Regions from separate parts of the Streptomyces sp. NPDC101181 genome, predicted to be linked through region 3. Evidence: riboswitches for the same ligand, from Rfam matches in the RefSeq annotation. Region 3 holds a riboswitch; each other region holds the start of a gene.
The links. A riboswitch is a leader RNA that binds a small molecule or an ion and turns the genes downstream of it on or off. The one in region 3 is predicted to bind thiamine pyrophosphate.
Positions count from the first base shown of each region.

Region 1: another riboswitch for thiamine pyrophosphate. It lies ahead of thiO (glycine oxidase ThiO); the one in region 3 lies ahead of thiC (phosphomethylpyrimidine synthase ThiC).
Region 2: another riboswitch for thiamine pyrophosphate. It lies ahead of ACIRRU_RS00365 (thiamine ABC transporter substrate binding subunit); the one in region 3 lies ahead of thiC (phosphomethylpyrimidine synthase ThiC).

Region 1 is NZ_JBIWOX010000011.1:73,507-80,453, forward strand. It holds gene ACIRRU_RS17960 (hypothetical protein) at 1-460, opposite strand, end outside; gene metF (methylenetetrahydrofolate reductase [NAD(P)H]) at 509-1,426, opposite strand; gene thiE (thiamine phosphate synthase) at 1,575-2,225, opposite strand; gene ACIRRU_RS17975 (Rv2175c family DNA-binding protein) at 2,301-2,666, opposite strand; gene ACIRRU_RS17980 (NAD(P)/FAD-dependent oxidoreductase) at 2,749-3,984, opposite strand; gene ACIRRU_RS17985 (hypothetical protein) at 4,013-4,354, opposite strand; TPP riboswitch at 4,405-4,517, shown strand; gene thiO (glycine oxidase ThiO) at 4,515-5,717, shown strand; gene thiS (sulfur carrier protein ThiS) at 5,714-5,956, shown strand; gene ACIRRU_RS18000 (thiazole synthase) at 5,959-6,753, shown strand; gene pknB (Stk1 family PASTA domain-containing Ser/Thr kinase) at 6,866-6,947, shown strand, end outside.
Region 2 is NZ_JBIWOX010000001.1:89,264-96,210, forward strand. It holds gene ACIRRU_RS00345 (aldo/keto reductase) at 1-208, opposite strand, end outside; gene ACIRRU_RS00350 (SRPBCC domain-containing protein) at 351-806, opposite strand; gene ACIRRU_RS00355 (ABC transporter ATP-binding protein) at 952-2,010, opposite strand; gene ACIRRU_RS00360 (ABC transporter permease) at 2,016-3,659, opposite strand; gene ACIRRU_RS00365 (thiamine ABC transporter substrate binding subunit) at 3,743-4,834, opposite strand; TPP riboswitch at 4,917-5,033, opposite strand; gene rlmN (23S rRNA (adenine(2503)-C(2))-methyltransferase RlmN) at 5,221-6,327, opposite strand; gene ACIRRU_RS00375 (phosphatidate cytidylyltransferase) at 6,436-6,947, opposite strand, start outside.
Region 3 is NZ_JBIWOX010000032.1:8,189-15,135, forward strand. It holds gene ACIRRU_RS29695 (IclR family transcriptional regulator) at 1-41, shown strand, start outside; gene ACIRRU_RS29700 (SsgA family sporulation/cell division regulator) at 143-580, shown strand; gene ACIRRU_RS29705 (YibE/F family protein) at 588-1,943, opposite strand; TPP riboswitch at 2,014-2,148, shown strand; gene thiC (phosphomethylpyrimidine synthase ThiC) at 2,141-3,931, shown strand; gene ACIRRU_RS29715 (hypothetical protein) at 4,235-5,065, opposite strand; gene ACIRRU_RS29720 (metallophosphoesterase) at 5,262-6,482, opposite strand; gene ACIRRU_RS29725 (LacI family DNA-binding transcriptional regulator) at 6,752-6,947, opposite strand, start outside.

The sequences.
Region 1 (6,947 bases), on a different contig from region 3:
TGGCGCCGTCGTAGCCGGTGGACCCGTACACGCCGTACTGGCCGGTGTCGTCGGGCATCGGCTGCGGCTCGTAGACGGATTCCGCCGCGGGGGCCGCCGAGGGCCGGTCGTAGCCGGGGTCGGCGACCTCCAGGCCCGAGACCTCCAGCGTGGGCGGCGTCACGGCCGCCCGGTCACCGCGCTTGCGGCGGCGGCTCTCCCCCGGACTGCCGCCTATCGCCCAGCCGGTGGAGAACCCGCGGCGGAAGGACAGCGTCACGAAGGTCTGGCCGGTGGCGAAGGCGATCGCCCCGACCACGATGACCGGAACCGAGGCCAGCAGCACCCCGACGACCACGCCGAGGAATCCCGCGAAGGCGAGGAGGCGCCAGCGCAGCCGCGCCTTGTACTGAAGCAGCACCTCGCCCAGCAGCCACAGCGCCACCAGCCCGAACGCGATGTAGAGGACCGTCCAGCCCACGCCCGCCCCCTCCCTCGGCCGCAGCCGCTCGGGGGCGGGTACGGCCGGTCACGACTGCTTGTGCAGTCCGAGTTTCTCGTAGATTTCGAGCGTAGCCGTCGAGTTGTTGAGCGTGATGAAGTGCAGTCCGGGGACACCCTCGGCCAGCAACTCCGCGCAGAACTCCGTTGCGAACTCGATGCCAATGGAGCGTACAGCGGCCGGATCGTCCTTGGCCGCGTGGATGCGCTCTTTGAGCGACTCGGGCACGGTCGCGTTGCTGAGCTGGGAGAACTTCTCCAATTGCTTCACGCTGGTGAGCGGCATCACCTCGGGGATCACCGGAGTCTCACAACCCGCGGCGACCACCCGGTCACGCATCCGGAGATAGTCCTGCGGGCGGAAGAACATCTGGGTGATCGCGTAATCCGCTCCGGCGCGGCACTTGTCGACGAAATGACCGATGTCGGTCTCCCAGTCGGTGGACCGGGGGTGCATTTCGGGGAACGCGGCGACACCGACGCAGAAGTCGCCCGCCTCCTTGATGAGCCGCACGAGGTCGGCGGCGTACTTCACGCCCTGCGGGTGCTCGACCCACTCGCCCATCGGGTCGCCCGGCGGGTCGCCGCGGACCGCGAGGATGTTCCTGATGCCCGCGTCGGCGTACTGGCCGACCATGTTGCGCAGTTCGGCGACCGAGTGGTTGACCGCGGTGAGGTGGGCGACCGGGGTGAGCGTGGAGTCGGCGGCGATCTCCTGGGTGGCCTTGACCGTCCCGGAGCGGGTGGAGCCGCCCGCACCGTAGGTCACCGAGACGAAGCTCGGGCGCACGGCCTCGACCCGGCGCAGCGCGTTCCAGAGGTTCCGCTCGCCCTTCTCGGTCTTGGGCGCCCAGAACTCGAAGGAGTACGAGGTCTTGCCGGACGCGAGCAGGTCACGCACCGTGCGCGCGTGGTCCGTCCTGGTGGAGGGGGTGCCGAGGGCCATAGGGCGAGGTTAACCAGGGGGTGGTCGCTCGCCCAACCGGGGCGAAGGAGTTTGTCTTGTTTTGCCGGACTGTTGTCCACTCCTCGGACGACCGGCGGGAGAATCAGCGGTCCGGGGTGCACGATCTTCTCCGCCGGGGTGCGGAACGTCAGTGCGCGCGGGCCCGGACGCGTCGTGCCAGCGCGGCGGTGGCGGCGGCCGGGTCGTCCGCCCCGGTGATCGCCCGGACGACGACGATCCGGCGGGCTCCGGCGTCCAGCACCTCGTCGAGGTTGTCCGCGTCGATCCCGCCGATGGCGAACCACGGGCGGGGCTGGTCCAGCGACGCGGCGTAGCGCACCAGGCCGAGGCCGGGGGCGTGGCGGCCGGGCTTAGTGGGGGTGGGCCAGCAGGGGCCGGTGCAGAAGTAGTCCACGCCGTCCTGGTCGACGGCGGCGTCGACCTCGGATTCGGCGTGTGTGGAGCGGCCGATCAGCGGGCCGGCGCCGATGACGGCCCGAGCGGCGGGCACCGGCAGGTCGCCCTGCCCGAGGTGCAGCACGTCCGCGCCGACGGCGTGGGCCACGTCCGCGCGGTCGTTGACGGCGAGCAGCTTGCCGTGTCTGCGGCAGGCGTCGGCGAACACCGCGAGGTGGTCCAGCTCCTCGGCGGCCTCCATGCCCTTGTCCCTCAGCTGGACGATGTCGACGCCGGCGGCGAGCACGGCGTCGAGGAAGGCCGGGAGATCCCCCTGGCGCTTGCGGGCGTCCGTGCACAGGTAGAGCCGGGCGTCGGACAGCTGCTCGCGCGGCGTGGACATGGTGAGACTCCCCCGTGGTCGTGGCGGGGTGCGGGCCGCGTCCGGCGGCCCGCTCCCCCCTGTCGGTCGTGCCGGTCAGACGGCGAGCGCCTGGGCCCGGCGCTTCACCTCCGTACCGCGATTCTCGCTCAGGGCCTGCGCGGGGGTGCCGGGCAGGGTCGGGTCGGGGGTGAAGAGCCACTCCAGCATCTCTTCGTCGGTGAAGCCGTCGTCCCTCAGGAGGGTCAGGGTGCCGGACAGGCCCTTGACCACCTTGGTGCCGTCGATGAAGGCGGCGGGCACCTGGAGCGTCCGGTTCTCACCGCGGCGTACGGCGATGAGCTGGCCCTCCTTGACCAGCTGCCGCACACGCGTCACCTCGACATCGAGCATCTCCGCGATGTCGGGAAGGTGGAGCCAGGCGGGGACGAGAGCATCGGTCTTTGCGTCAATCTCGGTCACAGGGACAAGCGTGCCACCTGGGACTGACAGCCGGTACCCGGGCCCGGCCGTACGGGGCGGGGCCCGGCCCGGTACGGGGTGGTCACAGGGCGGCGGACTTGAGCGGCACGGCGGGGTCGGCGGCCCGCTCCGGGTCGAGCGCGGCTCCCGACTGGATGAGCCTGCGGCCCTGGGCGAGGTCGCGCGGGCGGCCCACGGCGAGCACCGCGACCAGCGCGCCCTCGCGCAGCCAGCACACCGACCAGGCGGCGTCGTCCCCGTCGCCGCGCCACAGCAGGGTGTCGGCGTCCGTGTGGTGGCCCGCGTACTGCACGAAGCGGCCGAACTGCTCGGACCAGAAGTACGGGACGGGGTCGTGGACGGGCATCGGTTCGCCGGTCCCGGCGGCGAGGATCGCGGCGGCCACGGTGCGCGGGCCCTGGAGGGCGTTGTCCCAGTGGTGGACCAGCAGGCGGGTCCCGTAGCGGGCGGAGGGGAAGGAGGCGCAGTCGCCGACCGCGTAGACATCGGGCAGCGAGGTGCGCAGCGCGCTGTCGGCGAGGACCGAGCCGTCCGGGCCGAGCGCGACCCCGGACCCGGCGAGCCACCCGGTGGCGGGGCGGGCGCCGATGCCGACGACCACGGCCCCGGCGGGCAGGGTCCGGCCGTCGGCGAGGACCACGGCCCCCTCCTCGACACGGTTCACCCGGACGCCGGTGAGGAGTTCGGCGCCGCTCTGGGCGTACCAGTGGGCCATGGGCGCGGCCACCTCGGCGGGCAGGGCGCCCGCGAGCGGGCGGGCGGCGGCCTCGACGACGGTGACCGCGCACCCCGCGGCGCGGGCGGCGGTGGCGAACTCCGCGCCGATCCAGCCCGCCCCGACGACGACCACGTCGTCCTGCCGGTCCAGGACGGGCCGCAGCCGGGCGGCGTCGTCGAGGGTGCGCAGCAGATGGACACCGGGCACGCCGTCGGCGCCGGGCAGGGTGACGGGCTCCGCGCCGGTCGCGAGGACCAGGACGTCGTAGGGGACGGGGCCCCGCGCGGTGTCCAGGACGCGGTCGGCGGCGCGCAGGGCGGTGACCTCCAGGCCGAGGCGCAGGGTGATGTCCAGGGCCGCGAAGTCGATGTCGAAGGCGGAGTCCCCGGCCTCGCCGAGCAGCACCGCCTTGGACAGCGGCGGGCGGTCGTAGGGCTGGTGGGGCTCGGCGCCGATCAGGGTGACGGGTCCGGTGAAGCCCGCCTCCCGCAGGGCCACGGCGCTCTGGACGCCCGCCATGCCCGCTCCGACGATCACCACGTCGCGGGCCGGGCTCTTCTCCGTCTGCTGCTCGCTCACCCGTCCACCTTAATCACCTGACATACCGTCAGGAATGGGTCTCCTCCACCACGCTCGTCCCGCTGCCCTCCTGGGACTCCCACGCCCAGCGCTCCTCCAGCCGCACCCGGCCGTCCGGCAGACCGACGACGGTGGAGACGCAGTGCCCGGACGAGGTCGTCCCGTCCCGCGTGAGCTGGACGTAACGGAAGTCGAGCACGTCGCCCTCGCGGGTGCCGACGAGGTGGCCGCGTTCCACGTCGCCGCCCGCGTACTCGGCCCAGATCCGGCCCTCCCGCTCGTGGTACGAGAAGCGGGTGCGGGTGCCGACCTGGCCCGGGGTCTGGTCGGCGACGGGGGAGAGGACGAGTCCGTCGAGCGAACGGGCCATGACGGCTGCTCCCCTACTGGGCTGTGGGCGGGTGGGTCTAGGCTGCACGGTAGAACACTCGCGGGAGCCCGGACGCACCGGGCTGAGAGGGAGGCTGGACGGCCTCCGACCGTACGAACCTGCTCCGGGTCATGCCGGCGAAGGGAGGGGCTGGAGACGTATGCCTGCCATCAGCGGCGCCTCACGCGCCCCGGGGAGAGCCCCGGGGTCCGACGTCCTCGTCATCGGGGGCGGCGTCATCGGCCTGGTCACCGCCTGGCGGGCCGCCCAGCGCGGGGCGGCCGTCACCGTGGCCGACCCCGAGCCGGGCGGCGGGGCCGCCCAGGTCGCGGCGGGCATGCTCGCCGCCGTCACCGAGCTGCACTACGGCGAGGAGACGCTGCTCGGCCTCAACCTCGCCTCCGCCGCCCGCTTCCCGGCGTTCGTGGCCGAGCTGGAGGAGGCGAGCGGCCGGGACACCGGGTTCCGGGCCTGCGGCACCCTCGCCGTCGCGCTGGACGCCGACGACCGGGCGCATCTGCGCGAGCTGCACGCCCTCCAGGAGCGCGCGGGCCTGGAGTCGGTCTGGCTGAACGGCCGGGAGTGCCGCCGTCTGGAGCCGATGCTCGCCCCCGGCGTCCGAGGCGGACTGCGGGTCGACGGCGACCACCAGGTGGACCCCCGCCGTCTGTCCGCGGCCCTGCTGACCGCGTGCGAACGGGCCGGGGTGGTCTTCCGCCGGGCGACCGCCGAGCGGCTCACGGTGTCCGGCGGCCGGGCCGCCGGGGCCGCGCTCGGCGACGACACAGACTGCGCGGCCGATCAGGTGGTGCTCGCAGCGGGCAGCCTCAGCGGCCGCCTCGCGGGGCTCCCGCCGGACGTCGTGCCGCCGGTCCGCCCGGTCAAGGGCCAGGTGCTCCGGCTCACCGTGCCCCCGGCGTACGCCCCCTTCCTCAGCCGCACCGTGCGCGCCGTGGTCCGCGGTGGTCACCTCTACCTCGTCCCCCGCGAGAACGGCGAGCTGGTCGTCGGCGCCACCAGCGAGGAGATGGGCTGGGACACCACGGTGACCGCGGGCGGGGTGTACGAACTGCTGCGCGACGCCCACGAGCTGGTCCCCGGGATCACCGAGCTGCCGCTCACCGAGACCCGGGCCGGTCTGCGCCCCGCCTCCCCCGACAACGCGCCGCTCCTCGGCCCCACCGCCCTGCCCGGTCTCCTGCTCGCCACCGGCCACCACCGCAACGGCGTCCTGCTGACCCCTCTCACCGGCGACGCCCTGGCCGAGGCCCTGGCCACCGGCGAGCTGCCCGAGGTGGCCCGCCCCTTCACCCCCGGCCGCTTCGAGCCCACCGCCCCCGCACCCCAGGAGCAGCCCGTATGACCCCGCAGTCCACCGGACCGGAATCCACCGCCGCCACCGTTTCCGTATCGGTGAACGGCGAGGCGCGCGCCGTCCCCGCCGGGACCGCCCTGGACACCCTCGTCGCCACCCTGACCCCGGCCCGCTCCGGGGTCGCCGCCGCCGTCAACGAGAGCGTGATCCCGCGCGGCGAGTGGGCAACGACCCCGCTCGGCGAGGGCGACCGTGTCGAAGTGCTCACCGCCGTGCAGGGAGGCTGACCATGTCCGACGACGTCTTCACGCTGGGACCGGCCACCTTCGGCTCCCGGCTCATCATGGGCACCGGCGGGGCGCCCAGCCTGGAGGTGCTGGAGCGTTCGCTGATCGCCTCGGGGACCGAGCTGACCACGGTCGCGATGCGGCGGCTCGACCCGACCGTGCAGGGGTCGGTCCTCTCGGTGCTGGAGCGGCTCTCCATCCGGGTCCTGCCGAACACGGCGGGCTGCTTCACCGCGGGCGAGGCGGTCCTGACCGCCCGGCTGGCCCGGGAGGCGCTGGGCACCGACTGGGTGAAGCTGGAGGTGGTGGCCGACGAGCGGACCCTGCTGCCCGACCCCGTCGAACTGCTGGACGCGGCGGAGATCCTGGTCGACGACGGGTTCACCGTGCTGCCCTACACCAACGACGACCCTGTGCTGGCACGGAAGCTGGAGGACGTGGGGTGCGCGGCGGTCATGCCGCTGGGCTCCCCCATCGGCTCCGGGCTCGGCATCCGCAACCCGCACAACTTCGCGCTGATCATCGAGCGGGCCGGGGTGCCGGTGATCCTCGACGCCGGGGCCGGGACGGCCTCGGACGCGGCGCAGGCGATGGAGCTGGGCTGCGCGGCGGTGATGCTGGCCTCGGCGGTGACCCGGGCGCAGGAGCCGGAGCTGATGGCAGGTGCGATGCGTCACGCGGTGGAGGGCGGCCGGCTCGCGTACCGGGCGGGGCGGATTCCGCGCCGCCACTTCGCCGAGCCCTCCTCACCGCGGGCCGGGCGGGCGGTCCTGGATCCGGAGCGCCCGGCGTTCTGAGGCCTCCCCCGCCCCCAGCTGGGACGTGTACCTGTCACGGATCGGCTCCAGAACGGCACCGGGAGTGCCCCGGCCCGCCCGCGCTGCCGGGGGCGGCTCGTAGAATCTCCAGGTGGACACGACCCTCCAAGACCCTCTCGTCGGGCAGCTGCTCGACGGCCGGTATCGCATAGAGGCGCGCATCGCCGTCGGCG
Region 2 (6,947 bases), on a different contig from region 3:
CGCCCACGCGCCGCTCCGAGCGGCCGTAGCCGTAGACCGGGGCGGTGTCGTAGAGCCGGATGCCCAGCTGCCAGGCCCGCTCCAGCACCGCGGCGGCCTCCGCTTCGCCGACCGGGGCGAAGAGGCCGCCCAACGAGGCGAGCCCGAGCCCGAGCCGGCTGACCCGCAGCCCGGTGCGGCCCAGCGGCACCCGTTCGTCCGCGCGCATCGCTTCCCCCCTCCGCCGACGTCACGATAGTCCGCGGACCGGCGGAACGGGGCGGGAAGAGCGGGGCAGGCGGAACGGGGCAGGCACCGCGAGAGATCTTCGGTCCGCCTTCGGTCCGGCCGGGCCGGACGCCGCGCCGTTCTCAGGGGTGCGCGGCGAGGCGCTCGGCCAGGGCGTCGAAGAAGGCCTCCCAGCCGTCCTCGGCTGCCGCGTACTGCTCGGGGGTGAGGTTCCCGCCGCGCTGCTGGAAGGCCAGCTCGGTCCGGCCGGCGCCGAGGTCGCTGAAGGTGACGGTCACACTCTCGCCCTCGGCGTCCTCGGGGCCGGAGCCGTCCTTCAGGGTGAAAACGAGCCCGTCCGGTTCGCTGACCTCCTCATAGACCCCGTGGAAGGGCATCTCGACGCCCGGCAACACGATGACCAGGCTCCATGTCCCGCCGGGCCGCACGTCCATCGCCACCCGGTCCAGCGGCACGTCCGCGTCCCCGCCGTACCAGGCGGCGAAGTCCTCGGGCGACGTCCAGGCGGCGAAGACCCGCTGCTGGGGGGCGTCCAGGACGCGGGTGAGGTCGATGCCCTCGCGTATGCCACCGGTCATGATCACGGTCCTTGTCGCCGTCGGTGCCGCTGCCCGTGCCGTACGGCGTCGTGAGCGGTGCCGTACGGTCCTCGGCCACGGGGTCCGGATCTCCAGCTTGCCGGGCCGCGGGCGCGCTGTCGCGGCGTGCGGTGCGGCGGCGGGGTCAGGGTGAGGGCTCCCCGGAGCGGGCCGGGGGCGGGCCCTGGTCCGCCAGCACCACCGTCTCGTCGGCGTCGAACCGGACGCCGACGACCGCGCCCTCGTCCGGGGTGTCCCGCAGGGCGCAGGCGGCCTCCAGCACGGGCGCGTTCTCGGGGACGAGCCGCACGGTCACGTGGTTCCCGCGGAAGGTGCGCACGCCGACCGTGCAGCGCAGGCCGTCCTCGGGGTCGCCGATGAGGACCCCGGCGGGGCGGACCAGGAGGTCGGCCTCGCCCTGCGGGGAGCCCTCGGGGACCGGGACCTTGCCCCAGACGGTGGCGGCGGCCTGCCCGGTGACCGTGGCGGCGGTGACGTTGTCGAAGCCGAGGAAGCGGGCGACGAACGCGGAGGCGGGGCGCTGCCAGACCTCCAGCGGGGTGCCTTCCTGGGCGATCCGGCCGTCCCGCATCACGACGACCCGGTCGGCGAGAGCGAACGCCTCGCCCTGGTCGTGGGTGACGGCGAGCACCGTCGTACCCAACTCGCTGAACAGCGTGCGCAGTTCGACGACCAGCCGTTCGCGCAGGCTGCGGTCGAGCTGGCCGAGCGGCTCGTCCAGCATCAGCAGCTTCGGGCGGGGGGCGAGCGCGCGGGCCAGGGCGACGCGCTGCTGCTCGCCACCGGAGAGCGCGGCGACGGCACGGCGTTCGGCGCCCGGCAGCCCGACCAGCTCCAGCAGTTCGCGGACCCGGCGTCCGGCCGCCTCCCGCCCGGCGCCGTGCATCCGCAGCCCGAAGGCCACGTTGGCGCCGACGTCCCGGTGCGGGAAGAGCTGGTGGTCCTGGAACATCAGGCCGAGGCCGCGCCGGTGCACGGGGACGCCCGCCTGGTCCTGTCCGGCCAGCAGCACCCGACCACCGTCCATGGGCTGGAGTCCGGCGACGGCCCGCAGCAGGGTGGACTTGCCGCTGCCGCTGGGACCCAGGAGGCAGACGATCCGGTGGTCGGCGACCTCCAGGTCCACGCCGTCGAGCGCGGTGCGCTCCCCGAACCGCACGGTGGCGGCCTGCAAGCTCAGCATGTCGTTCAGAACTCCCCGGATCGGTCGGTGCGGATACGTTCCAGGAGCAGCAGCGAGAGAGCGCACACCAGCATCAGGATGGTGCTCAGCGCCATCGCCTGCCCGTAGTTGAGCTCCCCCGACCGGCCCAGCAGCCGGGCCACGGCGACCGGCAGTGTCGGGTTGTCGGGGCGGGCGATGAAGACGGTGGCGCCGAACTCCCCGAGGGACACGGCGAACGCGAAGCCCGCCGCCACCAGCACCGCCCGCCGCACCAGGGGCAGATCGACCTCGCGCCAGGCCCGCAGCGGCGACGCGCCCAGTACGGCGGCGGCCTCGCGCAGCCGGTCGTCGACCGCGCGGAGCACGGGCAGCATGGTCCGTACGACGAAGGGGACGCCGACCAGCGCCTGGGCCAGCGGCACCAGGATCCAGGAGGTCCGCAGGTCCAGCGGCGGCCGGTCGAGGGTGATGAGGAAGCCGAAGCCGACGGTGACGGCGGAGACCCCGAGCGGCAGCATCAGCAGCGCGTCGAACCCGCGGACCAGCCGTCCGGCCCGGCGGGTCAGGGCCGCGGCGGCGAGCCCGCCGACGACCAGGGCGATGAGCGTCGCGACGAGCGCGTACCGCAGGGAGTTGCCGACGGCCTCCAGCGGCGGCACCAGGAAGGTGGAGGAGCCGCCCGACCCGGCGGACTGGAGCGCCCGGTAGTAGCCGAGGCCGTAACCGCCCGCCCCGCCCGCTCCATCTGCTCCGTCTGCTCCATCGAAGGAGCGCTCCACCAGCACGCCGAGCGGCAGCAGGATCAGCAGCAGCGCGGTCAGCAGGACCCCGCCGAGCAGCGTCCACTGCCCGGCGCCGCGCGGCCTGCGGGAGGTCTGCGCCGGGTCGGCCAGCTTCAGCGCCCGCTCCCGGCGGCGTACGGTCGCCGCGTGCACGGCGAGGATCGCGCCGACCGCGGCGAACTGCACCAGGGTCAGCACGGCGGCGGTCGGCAGGTCGAGCAGTTGCGCGGTCTGCCGGTAGATCTCCACCTCCAGGGTGGAGTACGCAGGTCCGCCGAGGATCTGCACGACGCCGAAGGAGGTGAACGTGAAGAGGAAGACCATCAGCGCGGCGGCCGCGACGGCGGGGGCGAGGGCGGGCAGCGTCACCCGGCGGAACGCGGCGAGCCTTCCGGCTCCCAGCACCCGGGCGGCCTCCTCCTGGCGCGGGTCCAGCTGCGACCAGAGCCCGCCCACGGTGCGGACGACCACGGCGTAGTTGAAGAAGACGTGGGCCAGCAGGATCGCCCACACGGTGGTGTCGAGGCGGACGCCCCAGAGCTCGTCCAGGAGCCCGCCGCGCCCCAGCAGCGCCAGGAACGCGGTGCCGACGACGACGGTCGGCAGCACGAACGGCACCGTGACGACGGCTCGCAGGACCTGTTTGCCCGGGAAGTCGAACCGGGCGAAGACATACGCCCCGGGCAGCGCGATCAGCAGGGTGAGCGCGGTCGAGGCGAGGGCCTGCCAGGCGGTGAACCAGAGGACGTCGAGGATGTCCGGGCGGCCCAGCACCTCGCCGATCCGCCCGAACTGCCAGACACCGTCCGCCTTCACCCCGCGTCCGACGATCGCGGACACGGGGTAGGCGAAGAACACGGCGAAGAACGCGACGGGCACGGTCATCAGGCCGAGCCGCACCGCGGCCCCGCGTCGCCCGGCGCCCCGGCGGGACCGGGCGGGGGTCCTGCCGGGGTCTGCCTCGGGCCCTACTTCAGGACGAGCGACTGCCACGACTGGATCCACTGCTCACGGTTGGCGGAGATCTTCTCGGGCGTGACGGTGGGGGGCGTGCCGACCTTCTCGCCGAACTTCGTGAAGAGTTCGGGCAGTGCCGCGTCCGTGACGACGGGGTTCACGAACATGGTCAGCGGCATGTCCTCCTGGAAGGACGTGCCGAGCAGGAAGTCCAGCAGGGCCTTGCCGCCCTTCTCGTTCTTCGCCCCGGTCAGCAGCCCGGCGTACTCGGTCTGCCGGAAGCAGGTGCCGGTGGCAACCCCGGTGGGGGCCTCCTCGGGCTGCGGGTCCGCGTACAGCACCTCGACGGGCGGGCTGGAGGCGTAGGAGACGACGAGCGGCCGGTCCGCCTTCGCCTTCCTGCCGCCCGCGGAGCCGGAGAACTCCTCGTTGTACGCCTGCTCCCAGCCGTCGACGACCTTCACGCCGTTGGCCTTGAGCTTCTTCCAGTAGTCCTGGTAGCCCCCCTCGCCCTGGGTGGCGATGGTGCCGAGGAGGAAGCCGAGGCCGGGCGAGGAGCTGGCGGCGTTCTCCACGACGAGGAGGTCGCGGTACGCGGGCTTCAGCAGGTCCTCGAAGGTGCGCGGCGGCGCGAGCTTCTTGTCGGTGAAGTACTTCTTGTCGTAGTTGACGCAGATGTCACCGGTGTCGACGGGCGTCACCCGGTGCTTCCCGTCCCGCTGGGTGCCCTGGGCGACCCGGTCCAGGCCCTTGGCCTCATACGCGGTGAAGAGCCCGTTGTCGAGGGCGCGGGAGAGCAGGGTGTTGTCCACCCCGAAGAAGACGTCGCCGCGCGGGGAGCCCTTGGTCAGGATCTCCTGGTTGAGCGCGGCCCCCGCGTCACCGCTCTTGAGGACCTTGACGGTGTAGCCGGTCTCCTCGGTGAACTCCTTCAGCACCTTGTCCGAGGCGTTGAAGGAGTCGTGGCTGACCAGGGTGACGGTCCTGGATCCGCCGTCCCCGGACGAGCCCGAGCCGTCGTCGGAGCCGCCGCAGCCCGCGAGCGCGGTGACGCCGAGCACCGCGGCGAGCGCCGTCGCCGCGTATCTCGTGGTGGTGTTCATGTGATCCTCCTGGGGGTGGCCAGGAAGAGACGCGGCCCCGCCCGCCGCCGGAGACGTACCGGAAGCGGGCAGGGCGCAACAGCTTGAGTAAGGTCCGAACTTCCTACCCGGAATGACCCGGGCGAGGTTCAGAGGGTCTGCGGCCAACCTGTCCTTGGTGCCGCACTCTCAGCGCTGTGGCGCTCCCCTGTCGGAATATGCAGTTGATTCCCGGCCCAGGCTACACCGGCGGTTTCCGGCCGCCCCGCGGCACCGGCCGTTCCCCTGGGCGGCCGCCTCGGGACCTGCCCGGGACGGGGTGCCGGGGCAGCCGCCCCGGGGAGCGGTCCGGGCAGCCGTGCCGGGGAACGGTCCGGGCTGGGGGCCCGTCCGGGCAGCCGTCCCGGCTAGCGTTCGGAGGCCGCGAGCTGTCCGCAGGCCCCGTCGATCTCCTGACCGCGGGTGTCGCGGACGGTGACGGGCACGCCGTGGGCCGCGATGGCCTCGACGAACGCCTTCTCGTCCTCGGGGCGCGAGGCGGTCCACCGGGAGCCGGGGGTGGGGTTCAGCGGGATGAGGTTGACGTGCACCCGCTTGCCCTTGAGGAGCCTGCCGAGCAGATCACCGCGCCAGGCCTGGTCGTTGATGTCCCGGATCAGGGCGTACTCGATGGAGACGCGGCGGCCGGACTTCTCCGCGTACTCCCACGCGGCGTCCAGGACCTCGCGGACCTTCCACCGGGTGTTGACGGGGACCAGGGTGTCGCGCAGTTCGTCGTCCGGGGCGTGCAGCGAGACGGCGAGGCGGCACTTGAAGCCCTCGTCGGCGAAGCGCAGCATGGCCGGGACGAGGCCCACCGTGGAAACGGTGATCCCGCGCTGCGAGAGCCCGAGGCCGTCCGGCTCGGGGTCGGTGAGGCGGCGGATGGCGCCGACGACCCGCTTGTAGTTGGCGAGCGGCTCGCCCATGCCCATGAAGACGATGTTGGAGAGCCGCGCGGGGCCGCCCGGCACCTCTCCGTCGCGCAGGGCCCGCATACCGTCGACGATCTGGTGCACGATCTCGGCGGTCGACAGATTCCGGTCGAGTCCGGCCTGTCCGGTGGCGCAGAAGGGGCAGTTCATCCCGCAGCCGGCCTGCGAGGAGATGCACATGGTGACGCGGTCCGGATAGCGCATCAGGACGGACTCGACGAGGGTGCCGTCGTGCAGCTTCCACAGGGTCTTACGGGTGGTGTCGTCGTCGCAGCTGATGTGCCGGATCACCGACATCAGCTCGGGGAACAGCGCCTCGGCGAGCTTGTCCCGCGACCCGGCGGGAATGTTGCTCCACTGGGCCGGGTCGTGGGTGTACCGCGCGAAGTAGTGCTGCGAGAGCTGCTGGGCGCGGAACGGCTTCTCGCCGGTCTCGGCGACCGCTTCCTTGCGCTCGGCGGGCGTGAGGTCGGCGAGATGCCGCGGCGGCTTCTTGGCTCCGCGGGGCGCGACGAAAGTGAGTTCTCCGGGCTTAGGCATGGTTCATCCAGTGTCGCAGAAAGCGGAGTGAGGGCCCGCCGCCCTGTGGACAACGTGCCCTCACTCGTGAAAGTCGCAGGTGGGACGGTACGCGTTCGAGTCCGCGGCTCAGCCGACGCCGACGAAGAGCACCATCAGCAGCCACACCACCGGTGCGGTGGGCAGCAGCGAGTCCAGCCGGTCCATGATGCCGCCGTGACCGGGCAGCAGGGTTCCCATGTCCTTGATGCCGAGGTCCCGCTTGATCATCGATTCGCCGAGATCACCGAGGGTGGCACTGGCCGCGACCGCGAGGCCCACGAGCAGCCCCTGCCACCAGGCGCCGCCGTCGATCAGGAACTCCATGCACAGCGCACCGCCGGTCATCGCGAAGACGACCGCGCCCAGCAGGCCCTCCCGGGTCTTGCCGGGGCTGATGCGGGGGGCCAGCTTGTGCTTGCCGAAGCGCCAGCCGACCGCGTACGCCCCGGTGTCGCTGACCACGGTGAGGACGAGGAACGTCAGGACCCGCCAGGGCCCGTCGTCCGCCGCCAGCATCAGGGCGACGAAGGTGGCCAGGAAGGGGACGTAGAACGCCGCGAACACCCCGGCCGTGACGTCCTTCAGATAGCCGTCGGGCG
Region 3 (6,947 bases):
CCAGCCTCTTGCGTTCGTTCGTGTTCTCTATCAGTATCTGAAAAATCACTCCTTGTGATCTGCTATCGCGTGCACCACGATGGCGTCAATAGGGCCACGGGGGATCATTCCTGGCCAGTTTCATCTACCGCGGGGTTGAACGATGCGCGAGTCGGTCCAAGCAGAGGTCATGATGAGCTTCCTCGTCTCCGAGGAGCTCTCGTTCCGTATCCCGGTGGAACTCCGGTACGAGGTCGGCGATCCGTACGCCATCCGGATGACGTTCCACCTGCCCGGCGATGCCCCTGTGACCTGGGCATTCGGCCGCGAGCTGCTGCTGGACGGGCTCAACAGCCCGAGCGGCGACGGAGATGTGCACATCGGGCCGACCGAGCCGGAAGGGCTGGGAGACGTCCACATCCGGCTTCAGGTCGGCGAGGACCGGGCGTTGTTCCGCGCGGGTACGGCACCGCTGGTGGCGTTTCTCGACCGGACGGACAAGCTGGTGCCGCTCGGTCAGGAGCACACGCTGGGTGACTTCGACGAGAACCTGGAGGAGGCGCTCGGCCGCATCCTCGCCGAGGAGCAGAACGCCGGGTGACCGTCCGTCACTTCTTGCGGCGGCGCCCCTTCCCTGACCGTGCGGGCGCGGCGGCCGTGGCCGCGACGGCGCCGCCGCCCGGACGGTCCGCGGAGACCACGAGCGCGGCGAGCACCGTGGTCACCGGCACCGAGGCGACCAGACCGATCGAACCGACCAGCGTCCGGACGATCTCCTCGGCGATCAGTTCACTGTTGGCGACCGTCCCCACACCGCTCTGGGCGATGGAGAAGAGCAGCAGCAGCGGCAGCGCCGCGCCCGCGTACGCCAGTACCAGGGTGTTGACCACCGAGGCGATGTGGTCCCGCCCGATCCGGATACCCGCCCGGTAGAGCCCCTTCCACCCCATGTCCGGGTCGGCCTGGTGGAGTTCCCAGACGGCGGAGGTCTGGGTGACCGTCACATCGTCCAGGACCCCCAGCGAACCGATGATGACGCTCGCGAGCAGCAGACCGCTCATGTCGATGTCCGGGTACAGACCGTGGATGAGCCCGGTGTTGTCGTCGGTGTTGCCGCTCAGCTTCGCCCAGCCGATGAACAGGGAGCCCAGCAGGCCGATCAGCAGCAGCGAGATCAGCGTGCCGATGACCGCGACGGACGTACGGGCCGTCACCCCGTGACACATGTAGAGCGCCGCCAGCATGATCGCGCTGGCCCCGATCACCGCCACCACCAGCGGGTTCGATCCTTGCAGGATCGCCGGCAGGATGAACAGGGTCAGCACGGCGAACGACACGGCGAGCGCCACCAGCGCCATCACGCCGCGCATCCGCCCCACCACCACCACCGCCAGCGCGAAGATCCCGGCCAGCAGTGCCAGCGGAACCTTCCGGTCCACGTCGGTCACCGAGTACTGGAGGTCGCGCGGCGCGTCGGGGGCGTACGCCACGACCACGCCCTGGCCCTCGCTGAGCTGGCGCGGCGCGTCCGGCTGGACCACCTCCACGAACTCGCGGCCCTTGTCCGGCCCGGTGGTCACCTCGACCGTGGCCTTCGCGCACTCCCCCTCCTGTTCGTTGACCGCTTCCCGGCCCGAGGGCGTGGAGGTGTCGCCGGTCGGGGGCACCTGCGCGGCGTTGACGTCGGCGCAGTCCACCTTGACGACCTGGACGACCCGGCCGTCCTGGGTCTGCCGGTCGAAGCCGACACCGGTGCGCTCGTGCTCGGGGGCGCCGCCGGGCCAGAGCGCGATCAGGCCGACGACGACCGCCGTCGCGAACGGGATCAGCACCGCGGCGATCACCTTGCGCAGGTGCTGGGAGACCGGGGCGGCCGGGCCGTGGCTGTGTGCGTGCCCGTGGGAGTGGCCGTGCGGGGGGCCCTGGGGCGGCTGGGGTGCGGGGTCGCTCTGGGGAGAGGTCACGGAGCGATCATCGCAAGAACGGGAGGGCCCTCTGGTCAGCTCGCCGGAAAGGACGCTAGCGTGGAGGCACCTTTGCACACGCGGGAGCTCGGAGCACCGGGCTGAGAGGGCGCTGATCGCCGTACATCCGTACGGGACACGGCTGCGCCGACCGCCGAACCTGTTACCGGGTAATGCCGGCGTAGGGAGTAGGTCTCATGACCACATCGGACGCACGCACGCCTGCCTCGAAAGAGCACGCCGAGAACCTGGGCGACGAGGCCGGGAAGTCCATCGGCTGGCACAAGGGGTACGTCCAGGGCTCGCGCCCGGACCTGAGGGTGCCGGTCCGCCAGGTGCACCTCACCAACGGCCGCCACGTGACGCTGTACGACACCTCGGGGCCGTACACCGACATCTCCGTCGACACCGACGTCCGCCGGGGTCTCGCGGCCCTGCGGGAGAACTGGATCATCGCCCGCGGCGACACCGAGGAGTACGCGGGACGCCCGGTCCGCCCCGAGGACGACGGGGTCAGGCACACCTCGCCGCGCGGCGGACTGCGCAACCTCGACGCGGTCTTCCCCGGCCGCCCGCGCCAGCCCCGGCGCAGCCGCGACGGACGCCCCGTCACCCAGCTCGCGTACGCCCGGCGCGGGGAGATCACCCCGGAAATGGAGTACGTCGCGATCCGGGAGAACGTCGAGCCCGAGGTCGTACGGGAGGAGATCGCGGCGGGGCGGGCGGTGCTGCCCGCCAACGTCAACCACCCCGAGATCGAGCCGATGATCATCGGCAAGCGGTTCCTGGTGAAGGTCAACGCCAACATCGGCAACTCGGCCGTCACCTCCTCCATCGAGGAGGAGGTGGACAAGATGACCTGGGCGACCCGGTGGGGCGCCGACACGGTCATGGACCTGTCCACCGGCCGCAACATCCACACCACCCGCGAGTGGGTGCTGCGCAACTCCCCCGTGCCGATCGGCACCGTCCCGCTCTACCAGGCCCTGGAGAAGGTCGACGGCCGGGCCGAGGAGCTGAGCTGGGAGATCTACAAGGACACCGTCATCGAACAGGCCGAGCAGGGCGTGGACTACATGACGGTGCACGCCGGAGTGCGCCTGTCCTACGTCCCGCTGACGGCCCGTCGCAAGACCGGGATCGTCTCGCGCGGCGGGTCGATCATGGCGGCCTGGTGCCTGGCGCACCACAAGGAGTCGTTCCTCTACGAGCACTTCGAGGAGCTGTGCGAGATCCTCGCGGCGTACGACGTCACCTACTCGCTCGGTGACGGGCTGCGTCCCGGGTCGATCGCGGACGCCAACGACGAGGCGCAGTTCGCCGAACTGCGCACGCTCGGCGAGCTGAACACGATCGCCAAGCGGTCCGGGGTGCAGACGATGATCGAAGGCCCCGGGCACGTCCCGATGCACAAGATCAAGGAGAACATCGACCTCCAGCAGGAGATCTGCGAGGAGGCCCCGTTCTACACGCTCGGCCCGCTGACCACTGATGTCGCGCCCGGCTACGACCACATCACCTCCGGCATCGGCGCCGCGATGATCGCGTGGTGGGGCACGGCGATGCTCTGCTACGTCACGCCCAAGGAGCATCTGGGGCTGCCCGACCGGGACGACGTGAAGACGGGTGTCATCACCTACAAGATCGCCGCCCACGCGGCCGACCTCGCCAAGGGGCACCCGGACGCTCAGGATTGGGACGACGCGCTCTCGGACGCGCGGTTCGAGTTCCGGTGGGAGGACCAGTTCAACCTGGCCCTCGACCCGGACACGGCCCGGGAGTTCCACGACGAGACGCTGCCCGCCGAGCCGGCGAAGACGGCGCACTTCTGCTCGATGTGCGGGCCGAAGTTCTGCTCGATGAAGATCTCCCAGGACATCCGCCGTCAGCACGGCGGCTCGCAGGAGGAGATCGAGGAGGGCATGGCCGAGAAGTCGAAGGAGTTCGCGGCCGCGGGCAACCGCGTCTATCTGCCCATCGCCGACTGACGTGCGCAGGGGCGCCCTCCGGGGTCCGGAGGGCAACCCGGAGCACCCGGAGCACCCGGAGCACCCCGGGGCACAACGAGCACGGCGTCAACCCGAAGCACGCTTCGCAGTTCGGCTGATCCACCCGCTCCGGTCGCTCCGCAGCGTTCCCCGGGCCGGGCGCGGCATCCGCCGCCCCGGCCCGCGGTGTGTCCGGGGGAGGGCGGGCCGCACCCCGGGGGCACGCGGTCCGGCCCGGAGGAGCGCGGTCCAGCCTGGAGGTTGCCCACGAGGCTCGGCCCGGTGGGGGGCGCGCGGTCCCGTTCAGTCCGGCTGGTGTTCGGGGCCGCCGAAGTCCGGGCTGGTGAAGTCGGGGCTGGTGAAGGTCGGCCGGGGGCCCGCGGCGGGGCCGTCGCCCGGACCGGAGAAGTCCGGCCTGCTGTAGCCGACCTTCGGGATGCGTCCCGGCGAGCGGTGCGGAGTCCGCGCGGCGGGACCCGCCGTCGGGTCGGCCAGGGCGTCCCGCAGGAACGGCAGGATGCCGCGCTCCAGCAGTGCGTGCCGCCAGGCCTCCCGGGCCCGCGCGACCTCCTCCGGAAGCTCCTGCTCCGCCGTCTCGGCGGCCAGAGACGTCGCCCCGTTGCGGAGCGCGGTGACGAGCAGCCCGACGGCGGCGACCAGAATCGCGGCGGCGGCGACCGCCGCGAAGAACCACCCGGCCGCGACCATCGAGCCGCCGAAGGCCATGGACGGGCTGACCGCCTTCAGCAGATAGCCCACGAGCAGGAAGATGACCGCCGCGGTGCCCGCCAGCAGCGGCGTCAGCACCGTGATGACCGCGCCTATCCCGGCGCCCGACAGGGCCGTACCGCTCGCCGCCCCCGCGGGGAGCGAGTCGTCGTCCGCCTCGTCGGAGGCGGACGCGCCGCGCAGTTCGCCGCGCGCCTGGACGTAGTGCTCGTACTCGGTGGCCGCGGCCGCCGTTATCAGGGCCGTGGCGCTGAGCGCCATGGTGCGCAGCTGTTCGGTGTTGAGCCGGTCACCGACGCCCTCCAGATCCGGGCGTTCGTGAGCGTGACGCAGTGCGTCGCCCAGGATCCGCTCGTACTCGGGACCGTCCTCGGCCAGCAGGTGCGGAGCGCTTGTCATCTGCATCCCCCGATGCTCCGTCGGTGCCCGGCTGCCCGTGCGAAGGGACGACCGTGCGGAAACGGAGGAGAGCCTGCTACGGATACGCCGATGGTAGAGCGCTCACGGCAAGGGGTGACAGGGAGTTTCCGGAATTGGGCCCGGTGAGGGGCCCGACGATCGTCACGGGCGGCGCGGGCGGAACCTGGAGCGTCTTCCCCGCCTAAGCCCGGTCATGCAGGGGGAGTTGGACGACCAGCAGCTTTCCGGCCATGGTCACTCCCCCGTCCATGGCGATCGCGAGCCCGTCCGCGTACACGTGCGGGCCGTTGACCACGGGACCGGAACCGTTTTCGCCGTCCTCCGAGCCGACCTCGCCGAGCAGGTACGGGATGGGGCTGTGACCATGGACGACGCGCTGTCCGCCGTACGTCGCCATCAGCTCGCGCACCGCGTCGGCGCCGCCTTCGTCCCGGAAGGCGAACCGCTTGGTGAGCTTGCGGAAGAGATCCCAGCACTCGTCGGCGTCGTTGCGCGTGAGAATGGCCGTGATCGTGTCGTTGACGTCCTCGATGGTCGACCCGTAGTCGAGGTAGGCCGTCGTGTCGGAGTGCATCAGCAGATGGCCGTCCTCCTCGACGACCGCGTCGAGCCGGGACATCCACTGGAGGTGGACGTCCTGAAGCCGGTCCATGTCCGCCTTCTGACCACCGTTCAGCAGCCACGCCGCCTGGAAGGTGGCGGTGCCCGCGCCGGAGTTGACGGGGGTGTCGGCGAACCGCTTGGCGCCGAGCAGCAGCAGCTCGTGGTTGCCCATCAGGGCCTTGCAGTAGCCCCCGGCGGCGGCCGCCTCCGCGGAGAGCCGCATGACCAGGTCGATCACCCCGATGCCGTCCGGGCCCCGGTCGGTGAAGTCGCCCAGGAACCACAGCCGGGCGTTGCCCGCCGCCCAGTTCCCGTCGGCGTCGACGAGGCCCTGCTCGGCGAGTGCGGCCAGCAGTTCGTCCAGATAGCCGTGGACATCGCCCACGACGAAGAGCGGTCCGCGCTCGTCGTCCCCGGCGGGCCGCGGCTCGGGGTCCGTCCCCACCTGGACGGTGTCGCCGCGGTTGATGACGGGGAGGTCCCGCTCGGTCGGGGTGTAGCCCTCCGGCTCGTCGGCCACGGCGACGTTGCCCGGATGCGGATGCGGGGGCGGGGGCGGGCCGGGCATGTGCTGCGGCACGGACGCCCGGGGCGCGGGAGCCGGGTGCGGCACGGCGGCCCGCGGGACCGGAGCGTACTGCTCCGGCTCCCGGGGCGGCAGCGTCACGGGCGGCGCCGCGCCGGGCGCCTGCGGTGGCACGGGTGTCTGCGCGTACGGCGGAACCCGGAAGTCACGCAACGTCGCCGTCCGCACCACGGGTTCCTGACCGGCCCCCTGAGTCATCGACCCCTCCACCACCGTCGCGCCGCCGTACACCTGACGGTCCCTGCCTGGTCGAGGTGGTCCGCGGTGTCGTGCGCCCATCATAGGAATGCGGATCGATCTGTGTGACGCACCAGGGGTGGTGAATCCGGGCGCACCCGAGGTTCACCGGCCGATTGGTCCGAAAAAAGACGATCAGTTCCCGCCAGGAGGGCGGCCTGTCCCCGTCGGCGCGAGGGCCGGTCCTCGCCGGAAGGGTGCTTCGACCCCACAGGGAGGGCGGTTCGGCCCCACCGGGAGGTGGTTCAGTCTCCGCTGGGAGAGCGTGGGGCGCTGACCGTCGTGCGCGGCGGGCGGCGTTGCGAGGAGGTCCGGACGATGAGCTCCGTCGGTATCACCTGCTCCACCGGCCCGTCGTGCTCGACCCCTTCGATGGCGTCGATGAGGAGCTGGACGACGGCGGTGCCGATGCGCCGGGGCTTGAGCGAGAGCGTCGTGATG